3 regions of the Anabaena sp. FACHB-83 genome follow, and region 1 is predicted to be linked to each of the others. Evidence: riboswitches for the same ligand, from Rfam matches in the RefSeq annotation. Region 1 holds a riboswitch; each other region holds the start of a gene.
The links. A riboswitch is a leader RNA that binds a small molecule or an ion and turns the genes downstream of it on or off. The one in region 1 is predicted to bind cobalamin.
Positions count from the first base shown of each region.

Region 1 (3,279 bases):
AAGTTTCCCATGACATTGATATGGTAAGTCGTCATTGCGATCGCGTGCTTTGTCTCAATCAAACCGTCGTTTGTACTGGTCAACCAGAATTTGCTTTATCACCTGAAAATTTGTTAGCAACTTATGGCCCTGGTTTTACCCGTTATCACCATAATCATAATTAAATAGAAGGCAGGAGGCTGTGGTTCGGCTACTTCGGCTGCGCTCAGTACAAGTCCGCTCACCAACCGGATGCAGAAGGCAGGAGGTTTTAGAGAGACATTATTACCTCCGCAACTCTTGGTTTTTAAGCCTCTAATATTTATTTATGGGTATTCATTCTGTCTTCTGACTTCTGCCTTCTTCATTCAGGTTCATCAAGGTGTTCAGCTACTACCTGATAAAGATGGAGAATATGATTATCGTGGAGACGATAAAATACATTGCGGCCTTGTTTGCGATAGTTAACTAACCGCATGACACGTAAATTTCTGAGTTGATGTGAAACAGCAGATTCACTCATATCTAATAATGTGGCTAAATCGCTCACACATAATTCTTTTTGCGCCAAAAAAGAAAGAATTCTTAACCGATTAGGATCACCTAAAAAGCTAAAAAATTCGGCCATACGTTGGGCTTTTTCAATATGGAGAAATTCTGCGGTAGTTGCGGGTGCAATATCACTATCTATAGTTGATATAGGAGTATTTTGAATCATTTGTTTACTTAAAAAGTATATATAGTAGATGATATGTTATGGGATTTATTAGATCCCCGACTTCTTCAAGAAGTCGGGGATCTCGCAGTCCAACAACAAAATATTGATGATATTGACTAGAATTTTTAGCCTTAACTGAAATATTTTACCCTATACTCTGACTTTCTAATTTACCTAATAACCAAGTCACTGCACCATCAACATCTGCAACTTTTTCTCCCATTGGAACTGAGGGACGCTTGACCATAACAACTTGTACGCCTAGTTCTCGCGCGGCAATAATTTTAGCGTAAGTTGCATCACCACCACTATTTTTACTCACAATGGTATCAATGTTGTGCTGAACTATAATTTTCCGTTCATTTTCTAGGATAAAAGGGCCGCGATCGCACAATATTATTCCTGGTGGTACTAAAGTATCTTTTCCAGGCGGGTCAATCATCCGCATCAGAAACCATATATCTTGAAGATGGGCAAAGGTGCTAAGTTCTTGTCTGCCTACTGTTAAGAATACTCGTTTGGCTTGGTTTGGCAAAATATCGGCGGCGGCTGCATTACTTTCTACTTCAATCCAGCGATCGCCTGTTGTTTTCTCCCACGCGGGACGGATTAACATTAATCTGTGTATCCCGACTTCATTGGCTGCCGCCGCCGCATTGTCAGATATTTGATTGGCAAAGGGATGGGTAGCATCAATTAACACATCAACTTTCATTTGACGCAGATATTCTACCAGTCCATCCACGCCACCAAAACCACCAATTCGCACATTTCCAGAGGGACGTGAGGGTTCACGGGTGCGACCGGCTAAAGATGCGATCGCTTCAATCCCGTCAATAGTTGCAACTCTCGCACCCAGTTCCGCCGCTTCTGTGGTTCCACCCAAAATTAAAACACGTATATACTCAGTACTCAGCACTTTACTTACAACGGTGGAATTTTCGCTAATATACCTCGTTTCAATGGTTCTGGTCGTTCTGACCAAGGCAATACACCGTTAGTTTTAGCGTAGTATTGACTAGCACATTCCAAAACAGCCGCCGCACTGCTATCAACATCTAAATCACCAAACAGATAAGTTAACTTACCTTTAGCGGCAAAAGCAACAACACAAGAACGGTTACAAGCACTCATACATTCAACCGCTTGAATCGGAAATTCCTCGCGCAAATCCCAATCTTGCGCCAATTGCTGAATTTGGTGCAGGAGTTTTTGACCACCACTTTCACCTACACGCTTACCATCTTGCCAAACACTGGCACAGGTCTGGCAAACAAATAAAGTATGAGTATGGGCAGAAATCGTCTCAGAATCACTTGTAATAGTAGTATGGGCAGCAGTCATCCGTACCTCGCAGATGTGATGGACTTAATTTTATAATTCGGCGGGCATTCTGACTGGGAAAGTGGCTTGTAAAGCTTCTAACTTTCCTTCACAGTTGCGGGACAGTGCCGGATTTTCACCGAACTTTCCCCCTTTCCTTTGGTGGCTGACCCCCACCAAAACCGAATATTCTAACTATCATAAACTGAGTTGAAAGTGCTTAGTAAAAATACTAGCCTTTAACTCCTAGTCTCTCTTTCTTCAAAGCTTGTGGAATTTACTTTATCTTGGCTATGCAAATTTAATTAGCAAAAGTTTTTTCTAGGTACGCTAATTGTACATTAACCTCGCTGAGATAGCTGGGATTGTATAAAAACTGATTGGGGATTTTTTTGGCTTTAACGGCAGCTTTTACCACATCTTCTGCCTTAACATTACCGCTCTGGTGTTGAAATATCAAAGTCTTACCACCGGGAATACCCTGTGATACTAAATTACCTTGATAAGCAAGGTAAACTAGATTCAGTGGTTGCATAACATGAGAATTAGCAACATTACTGGGCGACATATAAGAGTTAACAGATGTGGTGATTACTCGCCCATGTGTTGTAGTATTAGCAACATTACCATTGTGTGAGATTTTTTCACCATTCGCTTGAGCAGATGAAATTCCAACAGACAAAATTAAAGAAGCGATGGTAAGAAAAGAAGTTGTGATCGTTGAGATTTTCATAAGCTTATACCTCGGTTCTGTGTAATAGTTGGGATAAAAATTAACTAGTATTAATATTTGTTCTATAACTTAAGACTTGTTTTGCTGAATTCACCTGAATGGTTGAATTATGGCTTGGTTAAGGGAGTGGATACTTGTAAAGAGTAACTACAGTCACAGTAGTCTGATTCCAGAAAAGACGGATAAAAATTTAGCAAGTTTACAGATTAGATAAGCGTCTTTCTGTGAAATGTTTTTAGACTGGTTGGAGAAAATTAGCGATCGCTCTATTTATATTTTACGCGATCGCTTACACTAAAGCTAACAAGTTAAGACGCGATTTTGTAAGTTTAATTCCAAGCGATCGCCGGGTTTAGGTTCTAACACCTGGGTGGTAAGATTGTTGTTCTGGAAAGAAGTCCGCAAATCTTCAGCAGTCCCCACAGCCTTTAAAAAATTCACCATCAACCCTTCATAGGTTGTATCTGCCTTTGCTGCTGTAGGTAGGATAAATTGTGGTTGCAGCCATTTAGCTACTTCCAAAGCA
Region 1 is NZ_JACJRY010000004.1:272,039-275,317, reverse strand. Features, by position in the region: gene H6G79_RS07185 (metal ABC transporter ATP-binding protein) at 1-164, shown strand, start outside; gene H6G79_RS07180 (helix-turn-helix transcriptional regulator) at 344-607, opposite strand; gene H6G79_RS07175 (cobalt-precorrin-6A reductase) at 843-1,598, opposite strand; gene H6G79_RS07170 (DUF1636 domain-containing protein) at 1,622-2,041, opposite strand; cobalamin riboswitch at 2,063-2,222, opposite strand; gene H6G79_RS07165 (hypothetical protein) at 2,322-2,753, opposite strand; gene H6G79_RS07160 (MBL fold metallo-hydrolase) at 3,054-3,279, opposite strand, start outside.

Region 2 (3,279 bases), on a different contig from region 1:
AGGCATGAATTAGACGTACAGCTACTTTTGCTACATCTGGTGGCAGGGCATCTAAGTTAGCTTCTGACCGAATGATCGAAAAAGAATTACGGTAAATTTCGTTAGCGTTGCGGATATAGTCGGACATTTTCAATTAACAACCACAGATGAGCGCAGATGAACACAGATGTTGGAAATCTTAAATAACTGTTTTAGTTGGGTAGTCTCGTATCGATTGACAAATTCTGTAAAAGATTCGTCATGGTGCAGGCGGTGATTTTTATACACTGTGAGCATTTGTTCTATCCGTGCAGGTAATTCTATAAAACTCACATCTTGATAGATTTTCTGACCGAATTGTTCGAGACTATCACGATCGCCGACATAAATGTGATAACTTTCTATGTTGCGATCGCTCACACCCAGTAAAGTGATGTCACCTGTGTGAGGTTGGGCGCAAGATTTTGCACAGCCGCTAAAGTGAATGTTAATCGGGCGATTTAGCTGAACACGATTTTTGAGATAATCGGCTAATGCTAAAGCATGACTTTTAGTATCGGTAGCCGAAGCCGCACAACCGCGTTTACCAGAACAAGCAACTAATGTACTTTGAATATTAGTGACGGTGAAATCTAAGCCTAAGTCAGTTAGGTGATTTTGAACATCAATCACACACTCCTGGGGAATATCAGTGATGAGTAAATTTTGCCAAGGTGTGAGTCTGAGGGTTCCACTACCATATTTTGCTGCTAAATTGCCCAAACGCCGCAACTGCTGACTTGTTAACCGACCAAGGGGTAAGACGACACCAATATAAAACAAATTTTCTTGGCGTTGGGGATGAATCCCAATATGCCAGAAACCTGCTTCCTTTATTGTTGGGGAAGGTTGAGAACGCTGCAAAGTAAAACTTAAACGCTGTTCAACTTGCTGAAGATAATTTTCCCATCCCAAACTGTTGATAACTGCTTGTAACCGTGGCTTGCGCCTAAGTTGAATATCAGTATGCTTTAAATAAACATCTGCTAAAGCTGCCAAAACAGACAAACATTGTTCAGGTAACAATATAATTCCTGTATTGATGGGTGGTTGGCTTTTGATGAAACTTAGATATAAGCGGAAGTAAACTTGAGTGTCGATTAACTCAGCCCTCAACAGGATATCATTGAGGCGATCGCTTACCGAAACTTTCCCACCGCCATCAAAGCAAACGCTAAACTTAGCTGAGAGTGCTGATAGTTCCGAATGTGCTGCTAAATAAGCATCCCAGCTTTGAATTAAAGGGCGAGTATCGATTAATTCTTCTGGGTCGATACCTGCTGTTGGGCTAGTCATAATATTACGGATGTGGTCTATAGCCGAATTGTGAGACCCTATACCCAAATTTTGCAGGTGTTGTAAAACTTCGCTGCTGATACCCTGGCTAATTTCTCTGATTTGCAGGTTGGCGCGATTTGTGACATCCACATAACCACCACCTTGCATATCTGCGATCTGTGCGATCGCCTGACATTGTTTACTATTAAGTATCCCTCCTGGTATTCTCAGGCGAGATAAAATTCCATCTTGAGCAGATGTAGCGTAGAATAACCCCGGACAGGCTGTAAATCCCGAAACCAACGTCTCAACTCCTTCTCTGTGCAACGCAGAGAGTAGATCATCATGTCTTATAGACACACCCGGAGTTGGCATTCTGACTTGGGATTTCCCTTCACAGCTGCGGCACAGTCCCGGAATTTCACCGGAGTTTCCCAACTCCAAGTCTTAGTAATTTACCATGAGAGCGTCTTCGCCATGCTCTATGCTTCACATTTTTTTCATCAATAGACTGCACGAATGTTATAAAACACAAATTTTAAGCCTCACGCAAAGGCGCAAAGACGCAAAGATTTACGGAAAATTCACTTGGTTATTAGGCATACTCTGATTTATACAAGATGTCTATTATTTATATACTTTCCCCATAAAAGAGCATTTAGATAAAAACTAGCGAAACTTAATAAAACATATATAATATTCTGATTCAATATTTGATATAAATAATCAAATATCTACCTGACAACATCTTTTATCCATCATTTTAAATGATAGCCTATTCGCAAGATTGTCTCTTATTTACTTTTTACACTCTTTTTATGTTGAGTGAATTATTTTTACCCTGAATTCTTACCCTTTTGCCTTACCTTTAATTTTAGCTAATTGTCGTTTGGCAAATCTTTTATCAGTTAAATTTTGAACAAATGGAATCATATATTCCACAATTTCCCAGTGTTCATTCATAACAGCAATTCTTATTGCACTATCATCAAGGTCATAATGAGTAGCAATTTTATCAATATTAGCTCCAAACTCAATTAATACTTTAATAACGTCAAGATTGCCAACTTGCGCTGCAATCATCAGAGGTGTACCCCTTTCCCATAATCCATCAACATTTGCTCCTAGTTCTAGAAACATCCTGACAATCTCAGCTTCACCTTCTTCACAGGCGTGATGTAATCCACTTAATAGAATATATTCATCGTCTACTTTGCCTCCCAAATGATGAATCAAAAGTTGGAGCATTTTAGGTTGATTCAAAAATGTTGTAAAAATGATCGCACGTAAAATAAATTCTTTTTTTGAGTTCCGATCATCGTTTGGAGACTGGAGCAGTATTTCTATAAGTTCTTGGTTCCCGATTTCAATAGCCTTTTCAAGAGGACACAGAAATTTACATAAAGATTCATCCCACTCTTGAAAAGCCCAATGATTTAAATGAAAAGTCTTGGCGGTTAAACTATTAATTGTATCAATATCACCTTTAACAACAGCATCATATAGTTCTCGACTATTGTTTTTATTTTGTTGCATAGTTTGGCATTACAACTTGATATGATAAATAAGATTAGGGGAAATGTTTGGTATACATATTAATAATAATAAATAACGAATTATTATAATGATTCTCATTCTATTGAGGTACAATAGCGATCGCTTTAGTATTGGTGTGTTAGGCGCAGATTGTGAGTAATTCATCACAATCTGCGCCTAACACACCCGACGATAATTTGCCTATTCTCCTAAATAAATGCCTAAACCGCGAGCAGTTTGAACCAAAGTATCTTCTGGGTTGACGGCTTTGTACTGTGCGATCGCTTCTTCGATTGGTACGGTGATCACTTGGCGATTTTGCCAAGCAACCATGTAATCATATTTACCTTCCTCAATTAGATTAACTGCGGCTACACCAAAAGCCGAGGCGACTAATCGGTCTAGGGGTGAGGCTGTACCACCGCGTTGGATGTGTCCTAAGACAGT
Region 2 is NZ_JACJRY010000002.1:69,436-72,714, forward strand. Features, by position in the region: gene H6G79_RS02495 (precorrin-8X methylmutase) at 1-127, opposite strand, end outside; gene cobG (precorrin-3B synthase) at 130-1,656, opposite strand; cobalamin riboswitch at 1,645-1,774, opposite strand; gene H6G79_RS02505 (ankyrin repeat domain-containing protein) at 2,146-2,832, opposite strand; gene H6G79_RS02510 (ATP-dependent 6-phosphofructokinase) at 3,034-3,279, opposite strand, start outside.
Region 2: another riboswitch for cobalamin. It lies ahead of cobG (precorrin-3B synthase); the one in region 1 lies ahead of H6G79_RS07170 (DUF1636 domain-containing protein).

Region 3 (3,279 bases), on a different contig from region 1:
GCAGAGTTTGTAAGATTTCCGTAAACGGAACAGTTAACATGAGAAAATATAAGCAGGAAACTGAGGCTAATGCTCTGGTGAAGATTGCCCAGGCTTGCAGACTGCCATGATGACTAACATAAATATAGAATTGTCCAAAACTTAGCCCATATAAAGCATCTAATTGCACCTTTGGCAAATCATTAATTGACACACCATTGATGATTAAGGCGGGTAAACTTGTCAAACAAAAAACGATGGTAAATAATAACAAACGGAAATAAATACTAGCCGGAATTTTGGCATAAACCATTGTCCAAACACCCATCCAAATTGCTATTAAAATCTGCACGAATGGATGGGTAGCAAGGGCAATAGCAAGAGTAGTCAAGGCAAAAATTAGTTTATGCTCTGGTGGTAATTTTCGCAACCGATTAGTATAAGCTAACGTATCTAATTGCAAACTCATTCTTCATGCTTTTGTTGTTGGGAACGGCCTTTATATAACCCAATTGCGTAACCAATTACTCCCGCACCCAAAGCTGCTTGCGAAGCAAATAATAAGCTTGCTATTTCACCACTAGCTGGTTCAAAAATTGATTTAAACCAAGGTTTATATTCTGGTTGTATCTCACTTATAGCTTCTTGTGCTTTGCCATCAGCACCGCCAAATTCTGCATTACGGACAAAGATTAAGGGTGCAACAGCTAAAGCCAATACAGCTAATACTAATAACCAGTTACTCAACCCTTTTTTAGACTGATTCATTTCCTTGGGGTTCCCGTTTGATTAATTTCAGCAATTCTAATTCTTGAGGATTATAAGATTGCAACCAGTTCCACACTAATACAGTTAGCAATCCTTCACTAATTGCGAGAGGGACTTGAGTTAGAGCAAAAATTCCGGCGAATTTGGTAAATGAAGCAATGAAGCCACCAACAGGCGCGGGAAAAGCTAAGGCGAGTTGGATAGAAGTAATAATGTAGGTGAGTAAATCTGAAATGGCTGCGGCGAGAAATATGGCGATTTTTGCTTTACCACCTAATTTAATTGTGAAATTATATATCCAGTAAGCGGCAAATGGCCCGGCGATCGCCATCGAAAAGGCATTTGCACCCAGGGTTGTCAAACCGCCATGTGCTAACAACAAAGCCTGAAACAACAATACTAAACTACCCAAAACCGACATAGTTAAGGGGCCAAACAGCACCGCACCTAACCCTGTGCCGGTAGGATGAGAACAGCTACCTGTAACCGAAGGGATTTTCAAGGCGGAAAGTACAAAAGTAAACGCACCCGCCAAGCCGAGTAGTAGTTTAAGTTGGGGGTTGGCTTGGGTAATGCGTGTCAAACTCCGCAACCCTAATAAAAAAAATGGCAATGCTACAACCCACCAAAAAATCGCCCACTGCACTGGTAAAAAACCTTCCATAATGTGCATTGCGTAGGCGGGTTTGGGTAAACCAACTACTAAATAAAAACTAATTACTGCCATCAGGCATAGACTAGCTAAAGCCTGCTTTTTTCTGTTCATAATCTGTACCTCGCAGATTTATGTAAATATATTCAGTTATATCGGCGGGCATCCTGACTCACCCAATTTTGGTTCACAGTTGCGGGACAGTGCCGGATTTTCACCGAACTTTCCCCCTTACGTCTGATGGCTGCTCCCCATCAGAACCGATCTCAGTAAATATATCACTATTTTTAATGTTGGCACTTCAATCGGAGCCGCATCTATTTCAAAAATCAAATATAGTATCATCCATCAGAGTTAGGTGAGGTTGAATGCAGAAATTAACAAAACAGATGGTACTTTGGCTAAGTGCAGTTGTGATGGTTTTGGGTTTGGTGAGTTGTGATAAATTCTTTGGTGCTTCTGGAGACTTGGTAGAAAGGGTGAGTGATGGGGATACTTTAGCTGTCAAAGATGCGAAAGGAATTAAATTCAATGTGCGCTTTGCTTGTATTGATGCGCCAGAAGTACCCCATTCCCAAAAAGAAAGGAACAGTAAACTCGCCAGCGATCGCAATCAATTTGACTGGGGTGCCAAAGCACAAGCACGCTTACAACAATTAGTCCAACAATCAGGCGATCGCGTGATGTTGACGATTACAGATAGCGATCGCTATGGTAGAAAGGTTGCAGAAGTCCGCTTAAAAGATGGTACTTTTGTCCAAGAAGTCTTATTAAAAGAAGGTTTAGCTAAGGTTTATCGCCCTTATCTAAACAAATGTCCGAGTAAAGATTTAGTTCAAAAAGCAGAAGCACAAGCACAACAGCAAAAACTAGGTGTTTGGAGTGATAGCAAATTTACCAACCCTTGGGAATATCGCAGTCTTGCAAAAGAAGGCAGTGGTTCGGCTTCGCTCACCAACCGGAGGAAGAAGTAAAATCATTACTAATGCCAAAATTTAATACTGGGATTACAAAATTCCTATCCATCTACTTCGTAGAATGAAAAAACTTTCACACTTCACACTTCATACTTCATACTTCCTCTTCCCATCCATGTTGACAGGCGATTTCTTTAACGACAAATTCAATCAGCGTTGGCGGTGCGGCGGAGATTAAAATACTCGGATAAATTGCTGTACCCCAAATTGGATGAACCAGCACACAGCATTTATTTTTAATGACTGGATAGCCAAGTAACGCTTTAACTACAGCAGTATCATTGTGCGGCATTGCACCGGGACGCGAAAGTAAAGGATAGCCTGTACGCGGATCAATTAAGTCTGAGAGATAACCGCGATCGCGCAATTCAAAAGCCACATCACAACCAAATCCCATAAACCTTTGGCGTAACTTTTGTTTCTCCGCCTCGATTTCTTTGGTGCTTTCCACTAAAGAAAATTGCGATCGCTGCAAAACAACCACAACCCAAAAAAAGGGTTCTTGTTTCCAATCTGGTAATATCCGTTCGCAATTAGTACATATATATTTACTCGGTGCATGAATAGAAATTTGCACAGCTTGTCCCATATCGCCAGTTAAATTTATGGGACTGGTTTGTTCCGAAATGTAAACGCTTGGGTAGTTCACTCAATTGATATGATTTTTTACAAGTTGTTAATTTATTCCTTGGGATCGATAATAACTCTTAACACTTTATAAAAACCATCCATTTTCGCCCAGCAGTCAGAATTTATTGCAATTTATATATATAAATTATAAATTTTTAATTTAATTTTTATCTTTTATTAACCTTATTTAAAACTCAGCACTAACACCCCGGAGAACAATACTTTGAGACGACTTGGGTGACTCAGTTTATCTGTACTACTTTTCTTGCTGGT
Region 3 is NZ_JACJRY010000002.1:195,343-198,621, forward strand. Features, by position in the region: gene cbiQ (cobalt ECF transporter T component CbiQ) at 1-448, opposite strand, end outside; gene H6G79_RS03020 (energy-coupling factor ABC transporter substrate-binding protein) at 445-747, opposite strand; gene H6G79_RS03025 (energy-coupling factor ABC transporter permease) at 734-1,513, opposite strand; cobalamin riboswitch at 1,539-1,679, opposite strand; gene H6G79_RS03030 (thermonuclease family protein) at 1,768-2,373, shown strand; gene H6G79_RS03035 (methylmalonic aciduria and homocystinuria type D protein) at 2,471-2,965, opposite strand.
Region 3: another riboswitch for cobalamin. It lies ahead of H6G79_RS03025 (energy-coupling factor ABC transporter permease); the one in region 1 lies ahead of H6G79_RS07170 (DUF1636 domain-containing protein).